DNA from 2 places in the Carboxydothermus ferrireducens DSM 11255 genome. Region 2 is predicted to be linked to the other one. Evidence: riboswitches for the same ligand, from Rfam matches in the RefSeq annotation. Region 2 holds a riboswitch; the other holds the start of a gene.
The links. A riboswitch is a leader RNA that binds a small molecule or an ion and turns the genes downstream of it on or off. The one in region 2 is predicted to bind glycine.
Positions count from the first base shown of each region.

Region 1: it holds a riboswitch for glycine, as region 2 does, so the genes downstream of both, gcvT (glycine cleavage system aminomethyltransferase GcvT) here and CARFE_RS14055 (GrdX family protein) in region 2, are expected to answer to the same signal.

Region 1 covers NZ_ATYG01000001.1:1,089-11,375, reverse strand. The annotation lists gene CARFE_RS0100070 (cytochrome b6) at 1-38, opposite strand, end outside; gene CARFE_RS0100065 (DUF438 domain-containing protein) at 154-1,365, shown strand; gene CARFE_RS13700 (YgaP family membrane protein) at 1,469-1,705, opposite strand; gene CARFE_RS16355 (hypothetical protein) at 1,817-1,993, shown strand; gene CARFE_RS0100050 (lipoate--protein ligase family protein) at 2,020-2,829, opposite strand; gene CARFE_RS0100045 (radical SAM protein) at 2,831-3,781, opposite strand; gene CARFE_RS13695 (radical SAM protein) at 3,778-4,581, opposite strand; gene gcvPB (aminomethyl-transferring glycine dehydrogenase subunit GcvPB) at 4,569-6,029, opposite strand; gene gcvPA (aminomethyl-transferring glycine dehydrogenase subunit GcvPA) at 6,029-7,363, opposite strand; gene gcvH (glycine cleavage system protein GcvH) at 7,365-7,757, opposite strand; gene gcvT (glycine cleavage system aminomethyltransferase GcvT) at 7,760-8,842, opposite strand; glycine riboswitch at 8,928-8,999, opposite strand; glycine riboswitch at 9,000-9,109, opposite strand; gene CARFE_RS0100015 (acyl-CoA dehydratase activase) at 9,212-9,949, opposite strand; gene CARFE_RS0100010 (double-cubane-cluster-containing anaerobic reductase) at 9,949-10,287, opposite strand, start outside.
Region 2 covers NZ_ATYG01000003.1:103,030-113,316, reverse strand. The annotation lists gene folK (2-amino-4-hydroxy-6-hydroxymethyldihydropteridine diphosphokinase) at 1-375, opposite strand, end outside; gene folB (dihydroneopterin aldolase) at 377-736, opposite strand; gene folP (dihydropteroate synthase) at 745-1,500, opposite strand; gene CARFE_RS0102835 (HD domain-containing protein) at 1,941-2,423, opposite strand; gene CARFE_RS0102830 (formate--tetrahydrofolate ligase) at 2,489-4,159, opposite strand; gene CARFE_RS0102825 (thioesterase family protein) at 4,339-4,734, opposite strand; glycine riboswitch at 5,116-5,201, shown strand; glycine riboswitch at 5,202-5,295, shown strand; gene CARFE_RS14055 (GrdX family protein) at 5,335-5,730, shown strand; gene trxB (thioredoxin-disulfide reductase) at 5,780-6,703, shown strand; gene CARFE_RS0102800 (thioredoxin family protein) at 6,718-7,047, shown strand; gene CARFE_RS0102795 (glycine/sarcosine/betaine reductase component B subunit) at 7,059-8,345, shown strand; gene grdA (glycine/sarcosine/betaine reductase complex selenoprotein A) at 8,463-8,933, shown strand; gene grdB (glycine reductase complex selenoprotein B) at 8,961-10,268, shown strand.

The DNA.
Region 1 (10,287 bases), on a different contig from region 2:
TTTTTGTTTGGCCTTAAAGGTACATAGCGAACTTTCAAACTCTCACCTCCTAAAAAATCCTGTAAAAATTTATGCAAAAATTGTTAAATATATCACTGTTAAGTAGAAAAATCTGGGATAAACTAAAGACAGAATTAAAAAGGAGGGGTTTTTATGAGTGAACTTATTAACAACCGGGAGTTTAGAAAAAAAGCCATTAAGGAAATTATTTTAGATTTACACCGGGGCAAAACGGTAGAAGAAGTAAAAGAGCGTTTTGATGAGATTATAAAAGATGTTGCTCCTACCGAAATAACCTTAATTGAACAAATGCTGATACAGGAAGGCTTACCTGTGGAAGAAGTTCAACGGCTCTGCGACGTTCACGCCGCAGTCTTTAAAGAATCCTTAGAAGAACAACCTGCCCCGGAAACCCAGCCCGGCCATCCGGTTTATACCTTTAAAGAAGAAAACCGCGCGGTGGAAAAGCTCATCGAGGAAATAAGGGAAATTTTAGCAAAATTTAAAGCAACCACCGCCGGCGAAGAAAAAAACATCTCATTAGAACTTACCGCAAAATTAAACCTCCTTTACGATTTAGATAAACATTACAGCCGGAAAGAAAACCTCCTCTTTCCTTTTTTAGAAAAGCACAACATCATGGGGCCACCCAAAGTTATGTGGGGAGTTGATGATGAAATCCGGGCAGCGTTAAAGGAAGCCCGCCTTTTAGCATTACATTACGATCCAGACAAAAAAGCAGAGCTTCTGAAAAAAACCGAAGCTGTTTTGGCAAAAATTGAAGAAATGATTTTTAAGGAAGAAAAAATCTTATTTCCCATGTGTCTCGAAACTCTATCCGAAGACGAATGGTGGGCAATTTACGAACAAAGCGATGAAATAGGTTATTGTTTAATTGAACCGCAAACCGGGTGGAAACCAAAGCGGGAAATTTCAGTAAAGAACCAGGAAATAACAAAGGAAGGTTATATAAAGTTTAGTACCGGTCTTTTAACCCAAAAAGAAATAGGTTTAATCTTTAACCACCTGCCGGTAGACATAACTTTTGTGGACAAAGATGGCATCGTAAAATACTTTTCCGAAAGTAAGGAGAGGGTTTTCGTCCGACCCAAAACCATTATTGGCCGAAGGGTTGAAAACTGCCATCCCCCGGCCAGCGTCCATATTGTAGAAAAGTTAGTGGACGATTTAAAATCCGGGCGCAAAGATTTTGAAGATTTCTGGATTCACTATCAAGGAAAATATGTTTTGATCCGTTATATTGCTGTTAGGGATGAAAAAGGAGAGTTTATGGGGGTCTTGGAAGTTACCCAGGATATCAAGCCGTTGCAGGCGATTTCCGGTGAAAAAAGGATAATGGAATAATTTTAAAGTCCGTTCCACTATTTGCGTTTATAGCACTAAAAAGGGACGGTTCTTAAATTAGGCGTTAAAACGCAAATTACAGAACCGTCCCTTATTTAGGCGTTTAACTAGGCGACGGAATAGAAATTTCTTCTTCATCCTCTTCAAAATAAAAATCTTCTTCGGCCGTATTTATTCCAAAAAGCTCAAACACCGGACACCAGCGGGTGATCCCCGTGGCCAGCTCCATAGCTCCTACACAAATTAGACTTTTTGATTTGTTTACGATACCTAACCCCAGAAGCATTGCTCCCATGGAACTGCGTAAAAATGCATCCCAGGTACCTACGTTTTCCCGCATCATTCCACCCCCGGCAAATCTTTTTCTTAGTATTCCCCGTTTTTTACTAACTAAATGCATATTTAAAACTTTTACTTCAAAAAATAAAGGAGAAAAACGGGAGGTGGAAAAATGACCAATTACGCCAGTTCCGACCAGCTCAACTTGGTAGGATTAAACTGCCCAAAATTTTCTGCAAAAACCGGTAAAACCAGTACTAAAAGCTGTGAAGCTTGTCGCCACTGGAACGGTACTACCTGCCAAATTAAGATGTTTGATCCGGTACTGACAAGTTTGGATCAAACTTAAAAAGCCCGGGCTCATGCCAGGGCTTTTTAAAAGCGAAACAACCACTCCCGGGTATTATATTTTTCCCTCAGTAATTGCCTACTGAGTTCACGTTCTTTTAAGGAGAGTTCACTTCGTATAAAATTAACTTCAAACCCTTCGGAAAACCCCGCCAAAAACGCTTCTTTTATTTCCGCCAGCGAAAATTCCCGGGATGAAAAATCATGAATAGCTCCCGCCTTTCTGTGAAAACTTGCCCGTATTCGTTCTTTTTGCTCTAAAGACTTAAATTTTAGTACCCGAAAAAGTTTATCCACATCCATTTTTATAACAATAGCCCCGTGTTGCAAAAGGTAATCTCCCCGCCTAACCTGGGCACTTCCGATAACTTTTCGCCCCATAACCGTCAACTCGTACCAGGAAGGGGCTTCGAAGCAAATTGCCGATAAATCGGATGTTTTTTTCCCTTCGGCAATTTCCCCTTCAATTCCCAGGTTTTTAAGACCCAGTAAAAGACCTTTGCTTATTTTTAAATACGACTCCAAAACCGTTCCGGAAAGCTTGGGATGCTGGATGCTGCCAACAATCGAGTAAGTCAGTTCAAATTCGTGGAGTACCGCCCGCCCACCGGTAGGCCGGCGTACCACATCAACCCCCAATTTTTCACATTCGGAAAAATCCACCTCTTCCTGAGCTTTTTGAAAATAACCCAGACTTAAAGTCGGGCGGGTCCAGGTATAAAAGCGTAAAACCGGCGCCCCGTGATTATTTATAGCTTCCTGTAATAATGCTTCATCAATCGCCATATTTTCTGCTCCGGAAAAGGAGCCGTGATCGATAAAGCGCCAGGTTTCCATACTACACCTCCAGTTCGGTTAAAAGTTCTTCCAAACACCGCTCTCTTTCTTCAGGAGTCAACGGGCGAGGATAATTATATATTGTTCCTCCCGGCCGTTCGTTGTAATAAGGACGGTTACAGTCAGGACAACCGCTGGTGCGAAAAGCTTCGCCATCCTGAAAAATTTCCAGAATTTCCTCCCGCGTCAAACCAAAGCTTACTACCCGTCCATTTCTAAAGGTAAATTCAGAAATACTTTTTAAATTCTTTTTTAAAAGATAAAAACCCGCTTGAATCCGGCGGTAACTTTTTATATCCGGTGGACTTTCTTTTTCTAACCGGGTCCCGGGTACGGGAGTGAAAGCAAATAAAGCTATGGTAATCCGGTGTTTTAGAAGATCGTCCATTACTTTCAGCATTTCCTCTTCGGTCTCCCCAAGGCCCGCAATTAAATGGGTACCTATTTTCCCCGGAAACTTCTCGGCTAAGTCCAGAAGCTTATTGTAAAACTTCTCATAATTTTTGCCTTTAACTTTTTCATAAACCCTTTTAACCGCACCGTCTAAAGGAAGACTTATATGGTCAGCCCCGGCCGCAAATATCTGTTGAGCCTCAATGGCATCCCGAACATTATACGAAACACAAAGAGGTATTGCCGCTTTTTCTTTTAACTTTTTGGCCTTCTCCAAAATTTCCGCAAAACTTTCTTTAGTGCGTACGACTTGAAAACAAGCCCGGCGTATTTCAGAAGGTTCCTCCCCCAGCGCTTTAAAAACCGCCTCCTCCTCTATTTTTGGCCAGGTTACCCGGGATAAAAGCTCAGGAGTGGCGTGACTGGAGCGCGCCTGGGAACAAAAGGCACAATCATGCTGGCACTTTTCACCGAGCATAAAATATGCAGTAGTGGGAAGAGCCTCTACCTTGACTTTTTTAAGCTTTAACGCCGCCAGGGTCCCAATCGATGCCCTCATAACACGCAGCACTCTCCCGCTTCCTCAATTTCATATCCCAATTCCCGGGCTTTTTTCACTACCTCCGGATGGGGCTGCACAATCCGCGCAAAGCCCAGCTCCAACGCTTTTAAGTCAATTTCTTTCCGGTACTCACCTCCGGGGCGCATGCAACCTAAATATAACGGGGTTTTCGGAAAAAGTTTTCGGCTATATTCAAAAACCTCCACAACATTGGCAATTTCCGGCGGCTGACGGTCAGAAAAGTCAGTATCAGGCGTAGGGCGAAAGATAATAAACACAATTGCCGGTGGGTTAAATTCTAAAAGAGCTTTTATTGCCTCAAATTCCCCTTTAATTTCTCCACCGAGAAGGCCAACAGTTATATGCGGTAGCACCGGAACTTTCGTCTTAAGTTTCCGGTAGGTGTTTAAATAATCTTCCCCGGTTTTATTTAAGTGATAAACTTTAGCAATTGTTTCGTCATCTATCACAAAATCAAAGGACACCGTATCGGCTATTTGGGCCAAAAGGTCAATTTCCCGGTCGTCATCGATTAATCCCACATGAAAATTGTATTTCAAGTTTCCTTTTTGGTCGGCTAAAAACTCGGCATGTTTTAACCACGGGACTTTGCCGTCTTTAGTACAGCCACCGCTAATTAATAAACTTTTAACTTCTTGCAAATTCGGTATTTTTTCTACAGGAAGCATACTTTTTAAATAATGGCCCCCACAGTGGGCGCAGTTTAAGGCACAGTGGGGGCCGGTAACGGTAACCGGTTTGGTTTTATGGGGATAAACGAAAGTTATTTTTGCCAATCTTTACTCCACCTCAAAATTGGATTTCTCGCTGCACCCACCTCATCCAGCCGCTTCACCGGGGTGACGTGGGGAGCTTCATGGAGAAGTTCGGGATTTTCCTCTACTTCCCGGCTTATTGCAATCATTACCTCAATAAACCGGTCTAAAGTTTCCTTGGACTCGGTTTCCGTGGGCTCAATCATCAACGCTTCATCAACAATAAGCGGGAAGTAAATGGTCGGTGGGTGAACTCCATAGTCCAACAGGCGTTTAGCAATATCTAAAGTCCGAACCCCTTTTTCCTTCTGCCACTTACCGGACAGAACAAACTCGTGCTTGCAGAGCCGGTCATAGGGCAGATAAAAGTATTTTTTCAGCTTTTCTCTTAAATAGTTAGCGTTTAAAACAGCTTTTTGGCTGACATCGGTAAGGCCTTCGCCACCTAAAGCTTTTAAGTAAGTATAAGCTTTAACCACTACCAGGAAGTTGCCGTAGAAAGTCCTTACTTTGCCGATGGAATTGGGCAGGTTGTAATTAAAGTAGTACCGATCTCCGTCTTTCTCCACCACCGGTACCGGCAGGAACTCGGCTAAATGGGCTTTAACCCCTACCGGTCCTGAACCGGGTCCACCGCCACCGTGGGGAGTGGAAAAAGTTTTATGAAGGTTAATGTGCATGACATCAAAGCCCATATCTCCCGGGCGGGTTACCCCCATAATGGCATTTAAGTTAGCTCCATCATAGTACAGTAGCCCGCCGACATCATGGACCATTCTGGCAATTTTTACAATTTCTTCTTCAAAAAGTCCCAGGGTATTGGGGTTGGTAAGCATTAATGCTGCAACCTCTTTATCCAAAACTTTTGCCAGTTCCTCCGGGTCTACCAGTCCCCGTTCATTGGACTTAATGGAAATCACATTAAAACCGCACATGGCAGCGGTTGCCGGGTTGGTACCGTGGGCAGAATCGGGAACGATGACTTTTGTCCGCTTCTCGCCCTTTTTCTCCAAGTAGGCTTTTATGATCATCAATCCGGTAAATTCTCCGTGGGCTCCCGCCGCCGGCTGGAAAGTAAAACGATCCATGCCGGTAATTTCTTTAAGGTACTGTTCCGCATCGTACAGCAGCTCTAAAGCCCCTTGAGCAAGTTCCTCGGGCACATAGGGATGAAGTTCAGCAAAGCCGGCAAGCCTTGAAGTGTCTTCGTTAATCTTGGGGTTATACTTCATGGTACAGCTTCCCAGAGGATAAAAGCCGTTATCCACGCCAAAATTCCGCCGGGATAAGCCCACATAATGACGAACCACATCTACTTCAGCCACTTCCGGGAGGTCCAGTTCGGTTTTCCTTTGCATTTCTTCAGGAATGAGATTATTGATATCTTTAGCGGGAACATCCAACTCAGGAAGCTCAAAGCCGGTTCTTCCTTCTTTAGATAATTCAAAAATCAGAGGATAGCTTCCCATTACCGGTCACCTCCCAGTACTTCCACCAGATTGTCAATTTCTTCCCGGGTGCGTTTTTCCGTAACCGCAATCATTAAAGCGGGTGCTAACTCCGGATAAAAACGGCTGATACCCGGCCCCGCCAAAATATGATGTTTTAGAAGTTTTTGGGTAATTTCTTCTTCATTTTTAACTTTTACCACAAACTCTTTAAAGAACGGTCCGCTAAATAAAGGTTCGTAACCTTCACCAATTAAACGTTCAAAAGCATAATGGGCTTTTTGTAAACTTTGCAGAGCAATTTCTTTTAATCCTTTCTTGCCAACAGTAGCCAGATAAACGGTTGCGGCTAAGGCATTTAAAGCCTGGTTACTGCAGATATTGGAAGTTGCCTTTTCCCGCCGAATATGCTGCTCCCGCGCCTGCAAGGTTAAAACAAAGCCGCGATTACCCTCTTTATCGGTAGTTAAACCTACGAGGCGTCCCGGCATCCGGCGGGCTAAATCCTTCCGGGCGGCAAAAAAGCCAAGGTGCGGACCACCAAAAGCAAGGCCATTACCCAGAGCCTGCCCATCGCCCACGGCAATATCAGCGCCGTATTCCGCTGGTGGTTTTAAAATACCCAGAGAAATGGGGTCTACTGCCACCACCAGCAGGCCTTTCTGGGCGTGAATTAAACGGCTGATTTCCTCAACCGGTTCTAATTGGCCAAAAAAGTTTGGATGTTGCACCAGGACCGCGGCAGTTTTATCGTCTATTAGTTCTTCTAATTTTTCCAGGTCAACGGTACCGTTTTTATAGGGCACTTCTACTACCTCAATTTCCGGGCCCCAGGTGTAGGTTTTTACCACACTTCGGTACTCGGGATGAACGGTGGCTAACACCAAAACTTTATCTCTCCGGGTTTGGCTTACCGCCATCAGAGCGGCTTCAGCCAAAGCCGAACCGCCATCATACATCGAGGCATTGGTGATGTCAAGACCGGTTAGTTCGCAAATCATGGTCTGATATTCAAAGATCGACTGTAAAACTCCCTGGCTCATTTCCGCCTGGTAAGGAGTATAAGCGGTATAGAACTCCGAGCGCAGCAAAATGTGGTTGACCACCGCCGGGACATAATGGTCGTATACCCCTGCTCCCAAGAAAACGGTATACTTATCCGCCGAACCGTTTTTAGCCGCTAAGTTTGCCAGGTGTTTCTTTACTTCCAATTCCGACATCCCGGAAGGGAGATTTAAGGGCCTTTTAAGTTTAACCTCTTCCGGGATGTCCGAAAACAATTCCTCGATGCTACTTAAGCCAAGGCTACTTAACATTTCCCGGACTTCGTCCGGGGTATGGGGAGTATATTTCAAATTACTCGCCTTCCTCTTCGAGAAGTTTTTCGTAATCTTCGGGGGAGAGCAGTTCGTCTAACTCCGCTTCGTTACTAATTTCCACTTTAATCATCCACCCCTTACCATAGGGGTCTTCATTTACCAGTTGCGGCGATTCAATAACTTCTTCATTAACTTCCACAACTTTTCCGGAAACGGGAGCATATAAGTCGGAAGCAGCTTTTACCGACTCCACAACTCCAAAGCTATCTCCGGCGGAAATTTCATCCCCCACACCGGGAAGCTCAATAAATACGATATCTCCCAAAGATTTTTGGGCAAAATCGGTAATCCCGATAATACCGATATTGCCATCTACCTTAATCCACTCATGCTCACGGCTGTACTTTAAATCCTTAGGTACCACACTCATGCTTATTTCCCCCTTTTATAAAATGGTCTTGAAATTACGCGGGCACGCACGCCCTTCCCCCGAATGATTACGTCCACCTCGGTACCAATTTCCGCCGCCTCAAGATCCACCATAGCCATTGCCAGGTTTTTCTTAAGGAACGGTGCAAAGGTACCGGAGGTGACAAAACCTACTCCCCTTTGGTTAAATACTATTTCGTAGCCTTGGCGTGGAATTCCTGCTCCAATCATTTCCAAACCAACAATTTTTCTTTTAAGCCCGGCATTTTTTTGGGCAAGTAAAGCTTCTTTTCCTATAAAATCTTCCTTATTAAACTTAACGGCCCAGCCCAGTCCGGCTTCTAAGGGTGTGATTTCGGCGGAAAGTTCATGGCCGTATAAAGGAAGACAGGCTTCAAATCTTAACGTATCCCGGGCACCAAGACCTGCCGGCTTGACACCAAGATTTAAGAGTTCATTCCAGATTTTTGGAGCCAAATTTGGAGCAAAATAAATTTCAAAGCCATCTTCACCGGTATATCCGGTGCGGCTAACAAGACAGGGAACGCCTGCAACCTCAATTTCGGCAAAACCAAAATATTTAATTCGATTTAAATCAAAAGCGGTTAACTTCTGCAAAATCTCCTGAGCTCTTGGACCCTGCAAAGCAATTTCGGCGGTTTCGTCGGATAAATCGGTAACAGTAACATCGTCCCACCTGTATTGGAGAATATGAGCTAAATCTTTATCTTTATTGGCTGCGTTTACCACCAGCAAATACCGTTCGGTCGAATACTTATAAGCCAAAAGGTCGTCAACAGTACCTCCATCGGGATAGCACATAGTAGTGTAAATTACGTCGCCGGAATTAAGGCGGGAAACATCATTGGTGATAAGGTAATTAACAAACCGTTCCGCTTGCTTTCCGGTAATTTCTATTTCCCCCATGTGGGAAACATCAAACATGCCTACATCGGTTCGAACGGCCATATGTTCTTCTAAAATACCGGTATACTGGACCGGCATCTCCCATCCGCCAAAGGGAACCATTTTCGCACCAAGCTTAATATGTTCCTCATAAAGCGGCGTCCTTTTCAAGTTCTCCATCCCATCACCCCTTTTTAATAGTTTTAACAGCAACACTTTTTTCATCCCAAGAAAAACAAAAAAGACAGATAGCTAAAACAAACTGCTTTAGCCTCTGTCCTTTGACCTGAGAGATTAAACTCCCCGTGGGTGCCCTTTAAGGGACTCTCCAGAGTTTCGTCCGGCAACAGTCCTTTTGCCTGAGAGTTTCACCTTTAAAGCCAAGCAACACTTTAAAGGCTTACTCCTTCGGCGCCCGAAAAACCGGGTCTCTCCTGCTGCCTTCATCCGCCGTATTAAGTTTTCTGTATACATTTTATAACAAAATTCGCATTAATTCAACAATTCCTGCATTTGTGAAAATTTTAATTTAAAAAGAAACCGGGAGGGTTAACTCCCGGTTTCTCTGGCAATTAAAGCCGCACCCAGGGCAGCGGTCACCGATGGTTCTGGGGGTACAACCACCTCGACACCCATTTCCTTTTGCAAAAACAGTCTTAAAGCCGGATATTTTGCTCCTCCTCCGGTAAAAATCAACTTTCGAGGCTTACCAAGGCTTTCTGCAAATTTAGCCAATCTTTTGGCGGTTGTTTTAAATAATCCTGCAATTACTGCTCTCTTGGGAGTTCCCCGGGCAAGGAGAGAAATGACTTCCGATTCGGCAAAAACCGTGCACATGGAATTGATAGGCACGGCATTTTCTTCATTAATCAAATCCTCATCCCGGTAATCATCACCGATTGCCGTTAAAATTATTTCAAGAAATCTCCCCGTACCGGCAGCGCATTTATCATTCATTAAAAAATTAACTACCCTTCCTTGACCATCTTTTTTAATAATTTTGGCATCCTGACCGCCTAAATCTAAGATATAATCCACTTCCGGAAATAATTCGTGGCAACCCCTGGCCTGACAGGTTATTTCCGTTACGACTTTTCCCCGGTTAAAAGCTACCCGTCCGTAGCCGGTAACAACTAAGTTCCTAATTTCACCGGTATTTTTCAGTAATAACTCCCCGGCTTTCACCGGTTCATACCTGGTAGGGACAACCTTAAAAGTATAACTTCCATCTTCTTTAATAATCACCAGTTTTGAGTTGGTTGAGCCCAAATCTAATCCTGCAAACACTACTTTATCATCTCCAAAAAGGCTTCAATCCGCGTTTTTAATTGCCCCTGGTCTTCTTCAGAAAAATCACTTTCGAGCTTTAAGAAAGGAATATTTCTTCTCTCCAATTCCCGTCCGACTAAGTAACTCTCCACTCCATAGGGCTGGCAGAACTGCAGAGAATAATGGATAACTCCATCTACCTGAAGTTTTTGCACCATAGATAAGATATCCTCAAGCCTGCCGGTATTAGGGGTAAAACAGGCACAATTTACCTTTAAAGACCTGGCCGCAATATTTTTAAGCATGCCTTCCACATCCGCCGCCGGTTCTACTAAATCTTTAAAATATCGTTCCCC
Region 2 (10,287 bases):
CACTACAAAAGCCCTTTCGGTGATGCGGGGATGAGGCAGGGTTAGTTTCTCCTCCTGCCTCTTTTCCCCTTCATACCACAAAAGGTCCAAATCGATTACCCGCGGGCCATAACGTATGCTTCTTACCCTACCCATTTTATTTTCTATTTGTAAAAGAGCTTCCAACAAACTTTCTGGCGTAAGAGCAGTTTCTATTTCGCATACCGTATTTAAAAACCAGTCCTGCTCAGCGTATCCCCAGGGCTCCGTTTCGTATAAAGCTGCAACTTTATTAATCCTGGTACCGGGAAGGGATTTAATTTCCTTTAAAGCAGTTTTTATATTTTCTTCTTTTTTTCCCAAGTTAGTACCGATTCCAATATATGCTAAAGCCACGCTATCTGCCCCTTTTTACTTCCACATAAACATCGGAAAGTTTCTGCCTTAAAGGTGCCCCAGGTTTGTGAACCCGCACCATTACTTCTTTTATCAAGGAAAATTTGTTTAAAATTCCCCCTGCTACTTCTTCCGCCAGAGCTTCGATTAAATCAAAGCGGTTTTTTGTAACAATCTCCTCGGTGAAATCTAAAACTTCTTTATAGCTAACGGTTTTATTTAAATCATCGCTGCGCCCCGCATCCCTTAAATCAATACCAAGCTCAAGGTCAAGAATGAATTTTTGCCCCAAAGCTTTTTCTTCCGGTAAAACTCCGTGAAAAGCATAAAATTCAACACCTTTTATGACAATCTTATCCATCTTTTCACCTACCGTACCATGGCATCGGTCATTTTAGCAACCCGCACCATTTCTTTCACATCGTGAACCCGTACGATATCTACACCTTTAGCTATTCCCAAAGTTACGGTGGCCGCCGTCCCTTCCACCCGTTCGTTCACCGGCAAATCTAGAGTTTTACCAATCATTGATTTCCGTGAAGTACCCAATAAAATCGGCTGGCCAAGGCTATTTAGTTCGTTTAAGCGCTTCATTAATAAAAGATTGTGCTCTAACGTTTTGCCAAAACCAATTCCCGGATCAATAATAATCTTTTCCCGCGGTATCCCTGCTTTAACACCGATCTTGATACTTTCTTTCAAGAAAGCTATGACCTCTGCCATTAAATCATCGTACTCGGCCTCGGTTTTATTGTGCATCACTACCACCGGTGCCCCATAGCGGGCAGCTACTTCAGCCATTCGGGGATCTTTTTGTAGCCCCCATACATCATTAATGATATGAGCTCCCGCTTCCAAAGCTTTTTCCGCCACCTCTGCTTTGTAAGTATCCACCGAAATGGGAACATTCATTTCCCGCACCAAGGCTTCCACTACCGGCAATACCCGGCGCAGTTCCTCTTCCGGCGGAACATATTCCGCTCCCGGCCGGGTTGATTCCCCGCCGACATCGATAATATCCGCTCCCTCGGCAACCATTTGCCGCGCTCGCTTTACCGCCGCTTCAATATCGTTGTACTGTCCACCATCCGAAAAGGAATCGGGAGTCACATTTAAAATCCCCATAATGAGGGTTCTCTCGCCAAGGGTAATTTTTCGGCCCCGGCAATCCAGTTCGTACTTCGCCCGTCCATTTAAATTTTTTAAAACTTCTTCAATTTCTTCCGCCAGACTCTTTAGGCCAAAGGGCTGCATTTTTAACTTGGGTATTACCTGCCGCCAAACTTTTTCGGTAGCAAAACACAAAACATCGGTTGTGGGAGCAGTTAAATCCAAACTCCCCCAGGAAGTAGCACAGTCCCCTCCTTTGGCCAGAAGCTCCTGTTTTAAAATATTGGCAGCTTTCGTCGAAAGCTCTTTAACTTTAATACATCTTAAAACCCCTTTAGGGGCCATCAAATTTACCCCAGCCAAAGTACTACCGATCAAAGAAATTTCCTTTTTTACCTCATCAATATTGGAAAACTCCATTGACCATAAGATATGCTCCATAGCATAAACCCCCATTAATAAAACTTCTCCTGGTGAAGTAATAACATTTCTTCTTTTTTGTGGCATTTATCTATAACCTTACAGGTAAGACACGGCCGGGAAAGCTTATCGGCAAGGTATAATAAACGGGTAAAACCTTCCGAGTTTTGTTCCCGGTGACCCCTTATTGCTTCCGTTATCAGGAAAATTTCCTCTTGAACAAACTCCTGATACTTTTCTAATATCTCCCGGGCAACTTCAGCCCCAATCAGCGCGTGATTTAAACCGTAAAGATACTCTTCTACCCTCCCTAAATCGTGGAGAAGGGCAGTAAGATAGATAAGTTCCCTTGGAAAGGAAAATTTATTTTCAAAACACAAAATAGCTAAAATTCTTGCCACATCTAAAAAGTGCTGGAAGTCGTGCCTGCAAAACTCCCGGTCTTTCTCCAAATAATTTATCTCTTTAAAACGCCTAACCACTTCTTCATCCCTATAAACCCGCCAGAATCTCTGCATAGGTTACCCCAAACTTTCTTTAACTATAACAAGGAAAAAGGGGGATTTCTCCCCCTTTAGCCCCCTTAGAATAAGCCGGTAATTTTACCGTTAGCATCGATATCAATGACCTCTGCTGCCGGTCGTTTGGGAAGCCCAGGCATAGTCATGATATCGCCGGTAATGGCCACGATAAAGCCTGCTCCCACCGAAGCCCGCAGCTCCCGCACCGTAATGTTAAAGCCGGTCGGTCTTCCAAGTTTGTTCGGGTCATCGGATAACGAGTACTGGGTTTTGGCCATAATTACCGGCATATTGCCAAAGCCCATTTCTTCAAACTTGGCCAAGGTCTTTTCCGCATCTGCGGTAAAGACAACCCCATCGGCACCGTAAATTTCCCGGGCAATGGTTTCAATCTTCTGCTTAATCGGCATTTCTAAATCGTAGAGGTAACGGAAATTGGCTGGTTTTTCTTCAATCACTTTAAGCACCTTTTGAGCTAATTCGATTCCACCTTCACCGCCCTTGGCCCAAACTTCCGATAAAGCAAACTCAGCACCGGTAGCTTCAATGAGCTCCCGGAGCTTGTTGAGCTCGGCATCGGTGTCGGTGGGGAAGCGGTTAATGGCAACTACCGCCGGTAAACCAAACTTACCGATATTTTCAATGTGCTTTTCTAAATTAGCAAAACCTTTTTCTAATGCTTCAAGATTTTCTTTATTGAGTTCGGCCCGCGGTACACCACCGTTGTATTTTAAGGCCCGAACCGTTGCAACGATAACTACTGCCGAAGGTTTAAATCCGGCAAACCGGCAAACAACGTTGAAGAACTTTTCAGCGCCAAGGTCAGCACCGAAACCTGCTTCGGTTACCAGGTAATCGGCAAGTTTTAAAGCAATCTTATCGGCCAAAATAGAGTTAGTACCATGAGCGATATTAGCAAACGGACCACCATGCACAAAAGCCGGGGTGTGTTCTAAGGTTTGCACTAAATTAGGTTTAATTGCATCTTTCATTAAAACAGTCATTGCGCCAGCGGCTTTCAAATCTCTGGCATAAACCGGCTTTTGGTCGTATGTATATCCAATTAAAATCCGGTTAAATCTTTCTTTTAAGTCCATGAGGTCGGAAGCTAAGCAAAGGATAGCCATTATTTCGGAAGCAACGGTAATATCAAAGCCCGTTTCCCGGGGTACCCCTTGAGCCGGACCGCCAAGACCGATTACTACCTTGCGAAGAGCCCGGTCGTTTAAGTCTACCACCCGGCGCCAAACAACTCTCCTGGGGTCAATCCCCAATTCGTTTCCTTGATGGATGTGGTTATCAATCATCGCTGCTAAAAGGTTATGCGCTGTAGTAATTGCGTGCAGGTCCCCGGTAAAATGGAGGTTAATATCTTCCATCGGCACGACCTGAGCATAACCACCACCGGCGGCACCACCCTTTACCCCAAAGCTTGGGCCTAAGGATGGTTCCCGTAAAGCAATGACAGTTTTCTTTCCTAAGCGGGACAAAGCATCCCCCAGGCCAACGGTTGTTGTAGTTTTTCCTTCCCCGGCGGGTGTCGGGTTAATTGCCGTTACCAAAATTAATTTGCCGTCCGGACGGTCCTTGATCTTGTCCCAAACGTGAGCTGCAATTTTTGCTTTGTACTTACCATACAGTTCAATGTCATCTTCGGTGAGCCCTAACTTTTCCGCTATTTTTACTATGGGCTCTAATTTTGCCTCCTGGGCAATTTCGATATCACTTTTCATATCCTTTCCCTTCCTTTCCCTTAAATTTTTAAATAACCTTTACCAAACTATTTTGAGCATCAATTAATAGATTATTCTCTTCTTCGGGCCAAATTCCTGCTTATATTTTGAAATTTTTAAATTTTCCTAAAAGATATTGTAGGAACTTTCATTAACTTTATTTTTCCCTCAATATCCCTTTATTTTTCTCTGGAACTTACCTTTCCTAAAAATTTCTCAATGTTCACTCGTACCCTTTCATGCCGTCCTTCCCCTATTTTCCCCTGCTCATCAAAAGCTTCCACCAAAAACGTAAGCTTTCGCCCTTCAACGGAAATCAATTTGGCTTTAGCTTCAACCAAAGCACCGACGGGCGATGCTTTTATGTGAGAAACCTCAATTTTTGTCCCCACGGTAGTTTCTCCCGGAGATAACGCAGCAGCAACAGCATTTACCGCCGCTTTTTCCATCAAAGCTACCATCATTGGAGTGGCAAATACTTCTAAACTTCCACTCCCCACTGCCTTGGCCGTTTTTTCCAGGGAAACGGTAGTTTTAGCCGTCCCTTCCAGGCCTTCGGTAAGGCTTTCCGCCATCCTATCACCCCACTTTTCCACGTGTTTATTATTTTATTCTTTCCTTCCCTTTAAATTTCCTCTTTCTATTTTTAATCCTTAAAAAAAATATTGTTAAGATTAAGTAAATTAAGCTGTATACTGCATTGGTATACAAACCTCTTTATATGCGCTTTTTGTCACAATAAACTAAAAAATATTTTCTCATATTTTCGCCATTTTCTTAATTTTCACAAGATAAAAACTTCTAAATTTGTCGAAAAAATTAAATTTTTGTAGCAGGACTTGTGTAAATTGTCACGAATGTATATAATAGAAATTGAAAAGTTAAGAAAAACTTTTCATTCTCCCCCTGCATATTTTTACTCCATCCCCCCAAAAATTAATAATGAAATTTTCCGGATGAAGGTTGTGGGAGAGACCCGTAATCGGGCGCCGAAGGAGCAAGGGCAACCGAAACTCTCAGGCAAAAGGACCGCAACCGGACGGAACTCTGGAGAGTCCGCAAAATGCGGCACCGAAGGAGAAACCCGTAGCCTTGGGCCCGGGAATCTCTCAGGTTGTAAGGACAGAGGCCGGAAAGTTATTCGGCCTCTGTTTTTCTTTTAGGAGGAATTTTTCATGCTGGTGATTACAAATAATCCGAAAGTCAAAGACTATATTCAAAGATTTACTTTAGAACCCCGCTTTACGATTATCTGGGTGGATGGATATACCGAAGATGTGTTAGCAAAAGTGCGTGATCTCTGCCATTTAGGTTATAAACTTTTAACCCATCCCTTGACCGGTAGCATTAAGCCAAACCAAACACCTTATAAAACCGTAGTTTTAGAAAAGCTCGAGCAAGAATCCGATTACGATTCCATCCTAATGGCTGAAATTAGCTATTTAAAAACCAAAGAGCTATTAGAAAAACGGTCTCGTCCCAAGGAAATCGAGCTCTTTCTGGAAGATTTTGCTGTAATAGACCTGGATTTTTTTAAAAGTTTCCTTTACAGCATGGGTCTTATTACATAAGTTTATAACTTTAATTTATAACTTTTCCCTTTAAAAGGAGGAATATCGTATGGAAAGATACGATGTAATCATCATCGGCGCCGGTCCTGCTGGACTTTCCGCAGCTCTTTACAGCGCCCGGAGTAAGCTTTCCACCCTTTATATTGAAAAGCTTTCCACCGGCGGACAGGCTGCCACTACCGATGAAATTGAAAATTATCCGGGATTTGCCCATGGGATTTCCGGCCCGGAACTTACCGCCCAAATGGAGGAACAAGCAAAGCGTTTTGGTGCCAAAAAACTTTTGGCCGAAGTAAAGGGGATTGAGCTTGCGGGGGCTGACCGGATCGTCAAAACCACCAAAGGTAACTTTGTTGCGAAAGTGGTAATTATCGCTTCCGGTGCTGCACCTAAACTTCTTGGCTGTCCGGGAGAGCAAGAATTCAGATCCCGGGGGGTTTCCTACTGTGCTACCTGTGACGCCGCTTTTTACGAAGGCGCCAACGTCATGGTCGTAGGGGGTGGCGATTCAGCGGTTGAGGAAGCCTGTTACCTTACCAAGTTTGCTGATAAGGTAACCCTTGTCCATCGCCGCGATACCTTGAGAGCCACCAAAGTTCTCCAGGAAAGGGCTTTTGCCAACGAAAAGCTGGAAATCCTTTGGAACACCGTGGTGGAAGAAATTATCGGCACCGACGTTGTGGAAAAAGTGCGCTTAAAAAACGTGGTCACCGGTGAAGTTTTTGAAAGGGAAATTGACGGAATCTTTATCTATGTTGGCCTTAAGCCCAATACCGAGTTTGTCAAAGGCTTAGTAAACCTGGACGAACAGGGGTACATTATTACCGATGAAAACATGCGCACCAACATTCCCGGAATCTACGCCGCCGGCGATGTCCGGCAAAAGCTGTTACGGCAGGTAGTAACTGCCGCTGCTGACGGTGCTATTGCTGCTTACCATGCGGAAAAATATCTTGAAGAATGTACCGAGTAAAGGAGGTGATAAACATGGCGGGAAACATAATTGAGCTAAACAAAGACAATTTTGAAGAAGAAGTTTTAAAAAGCGAGCTTCCGGTTCTGGTGGACTTCTGGGGTCCCAGGTGCGTACCCTGCATGGGTTTAATGCCGGTAGTAGAAGAATTGGCCGAAATCTATGCGGGTAAAATGAAGTTTACCAAATTAAACACTGCCGAAAACCGGAGGCTTGCCATTCAGCTTAAAGTTATGAGCCTTCCTACCTTCCAGTTTTATAAAAACGGCGAACTTGTAGACCAGCTACAAGGTAATTTTGGCCGCGAAGAAATTGAAGAAAAAATTCGGGCCATTATCGGCTAAGGAGGGATAAAATGCGGCTTACCCTTGGGAAAATTAACATTAAAGGGCTGGAATTTGGCCCCAGTACCCGGGTCGAAAATGGAGTTCTTTACGTTAATAAAGACGAATTAACAGCCTTATTGAAAGAGGATAACCGGATTAGTTCCGTTGAGGTTTTCTTAGCCCGCCCGGGCGAATCGGTACGAATTGTACCGGTAAAAGACGTCATTGAACCCCGGGTGAAGGTGGAAGGCCCAGGAAATATTTTCCCCGGTTTTCTCGGTAAAGTAGAAATGGTGGGCAGCGGCCGGACCCACGTTTTAAAAGGTGCTGCTGTGGTCACTACCGGAAAGATTGTAGGATTCCAGGAAGGAATTATTGACATGACCGGTCCTGGAGCCGAGTATACTCCTTTTTCCAAAACCTATAACGTTGTAGTTAAAATCGAACCGGTAGATGGATTAAGTCAACATGAACACGAAAGTGTGGTCCGGTTAGCCGGACTTAAAGCAGCGGCCTACCTTGGGGAAGCTGGTAAAAACATTACCCCCGATGAAGAGGTAACTTATGAAGTTGCTCCGCTCTTAGAAGCCGCTTCAAAGTACCCCGAACTTCCAAAAGTAGCTTATGTTTACATGCTCCAAACTCAGGGTTTACTGCATGATACTTACGTTTACGGGGTAGATGCCAAACGTATTTTACCCACCCTCATCTCCCCTACCGAAGTATTTGACGGCGCTATAGTTAGCGGTAACTGTGTTTCGGCCTGTGACAAAAACACTACTTACGTGCACATGAATAACCCTGTAATTGAAGAATTATTTGCCCGTCACGGCACGGATATAAACTTTGTTGGCGTTATTATCACCAACGAAAACGTTACCTTAGCCGATAAAGAACGTTCCTCCAGCTACACCGCTAAACTTGCTGAAATGCTTGGAATTGACGCTGCAATCGTTTCCGAAGAAGGCTTCGGTAACCCTGATGCCGACCTGGTTATGAACTGCCGGAAGTTAGAGCAAAAAGGTATCAAAACCGTCCTTATCACCGACGAATACGCCGGTAGAGACGGCAGCTCGCAATCGCTGGCCGACACCACTCCAGAAGCCAATGCCGTGGTTACCGCCGGTAACGCCAACGAAACCATTGTGCTGCCCAAGTTAGATACTGTCATTGGCCATGTGGGAGTTGTCGATGTTATTGCCGGAGGTTTTGCCGGGTCACTACGGCCCGATGGCAGCATCGAAGTGGAAATCCAAGCAATCACCGGCGCTACCTCGGAAGTTGGCTTCAATAAACTATCCGCAAAAGGATATTAATGGTGTTAGGTGTTAGGTGGTTGGTGGTTGGTGGTGGGAAAATCTCAACCACTAACGACAGACCACTAAACACCGTGATTGCTGTCCCTACTATAAAAACTAAAGGAGGAGTTTAGTATGGCAATTTTGGCCGGTAAAAAAGTTATTGCTGTAGGTGACCGTGACGGTGTCCCCGGTCCCGCTATAGCAGAGTGTGCCAAGAGTGCCGGAGCGGAAGTAGTATTTGCCACTACCGAATGTTTCGTCTGAACTGCTGCCGGCACCATGGACCTGCAAAACCAGGCCCGTATTAAGGAACTTGCTGAAGAACTCGGCGGTGAAAATATCGTTGTCCTTTTAGGTGCAGCCGAACCGGACACCGCATCACTGGCAGCAGAAACCGTAACTCTGGGCGATCCTACTTTCGCAGGTCCATTAGCTGGAGTCTCGTTGGGACTCAAGGTTTATCACATTTTGGAACCCGAAATTAAGGCTGAAATTGACCCGGCCGTTTATGAAGAGCAGGCAGCCATGATGGAAATGGTTTTAGATGTTGATGCCTTAGCCGCCGAAGTATCCAAAATGAGAAAAGAGGGAAGCAAATATTAGTCCTTGCTTGGCAAAGGAGGTAATTTTGTGGCTAAATTCCGTGTAGTCCATTACTTAAACCAGTTTTTCGGTCAAATAGGCGGCGAAGAAAAAGCAGATACTGCTCCCCTGAAAAAAGACGGTCCCGTAGGCCCTGGTACCGCTTTAAATGGTGCTTTTAAAGGAGAAGCGGAAGTTGTCGGTACCGTTATCTGCGGTGATAGCTATTTTGCCGAAAACATGGAAGAAGCCCTTAAGCAAATTCTATCAATGATCAAGGAATATAATCCTGACCTGGTAGTCGCCGGTCCCGCTTTTAACGCCGGCCGTTACGGTACCGCCTGCGGGGCGGTTGCCGAAGCGGTAGTAAAAAATCTTGGCATCCCTGCGGTAACCGGCATGTACCCGGAAAACCCAGGTGTAGAAATGTATAAAAAATCCGTTTACATCATAGCTACCGCCGATTCGGCCATCGGTATGCGCAATGCCATCCCCAAAATGGCAGCTCTGGGTCTTAAGCTCTTAAAGAAAGAAGAAATCGGTACTCCCGAACAGGAAGGCTACATTGCCCGGGGAATTCGGAAAAATTACTTTGCGGAAGAAAGAGGAGCCAAGCGGGCAGTAGACATGCTTATCGCCAAAATCAAGGGAGAAAATTTTACTACCGAACTTCCTATGCCTGCTTTTGACCGGGTTCCCCCTAATCCCGCCATAAAAGACCTTAGCAAAGCCACCATAGCTCTGGTAACATCCGGTGGTATTGTTCCCAAGGGCAATCCCGACCGGATTGAATCGTCGTCAGCTTCAAAGTTCGGTAAATACTCTATCGCTGGCGTTAAAGACTTAACCAGCGATACCTTTGAGACCGCCCATGGCGGCTATGATCCGGTTTACGCCAATCAAGACGCCGACAGAGTTTTACCGGTTGACGTTTTAAGGGAAATGGAAGCGGAAGGTAAAATTGGCAAACTGCACGATTACTACTATGCTACCGTTGGTAACGGTACTTCTGTTGCCAATGCTGCTAAATTCGGTCAGGCCATTGCTGCCGATTTAAAAGCTTCCGGAGTAGATGCGGTCATTCTTACCTCCACCTGAGGTACCTGCACTCGCTGCGGTGCAGCGATGGTCAAGGAGATTGAACGGGCCGGTATTCCCGTAGTTCACATGTGCACCATCGTTCCCATCAGTAAAACCGTTGGTGCTAACCGAATTGTACCAACCGTTGCTATTCCTCACCCCCTCGGCAATCCTGCCCTTCCGGCGGATGAGGAAAAAGCTTTAAGAAGAAAACTCGTGGAAAAAGCATTAAAGGCTCTTACCACAGAAGTGGAAGGGCAAACGGTATTTGACTAAAAAATCCCGGGAGCAGGTC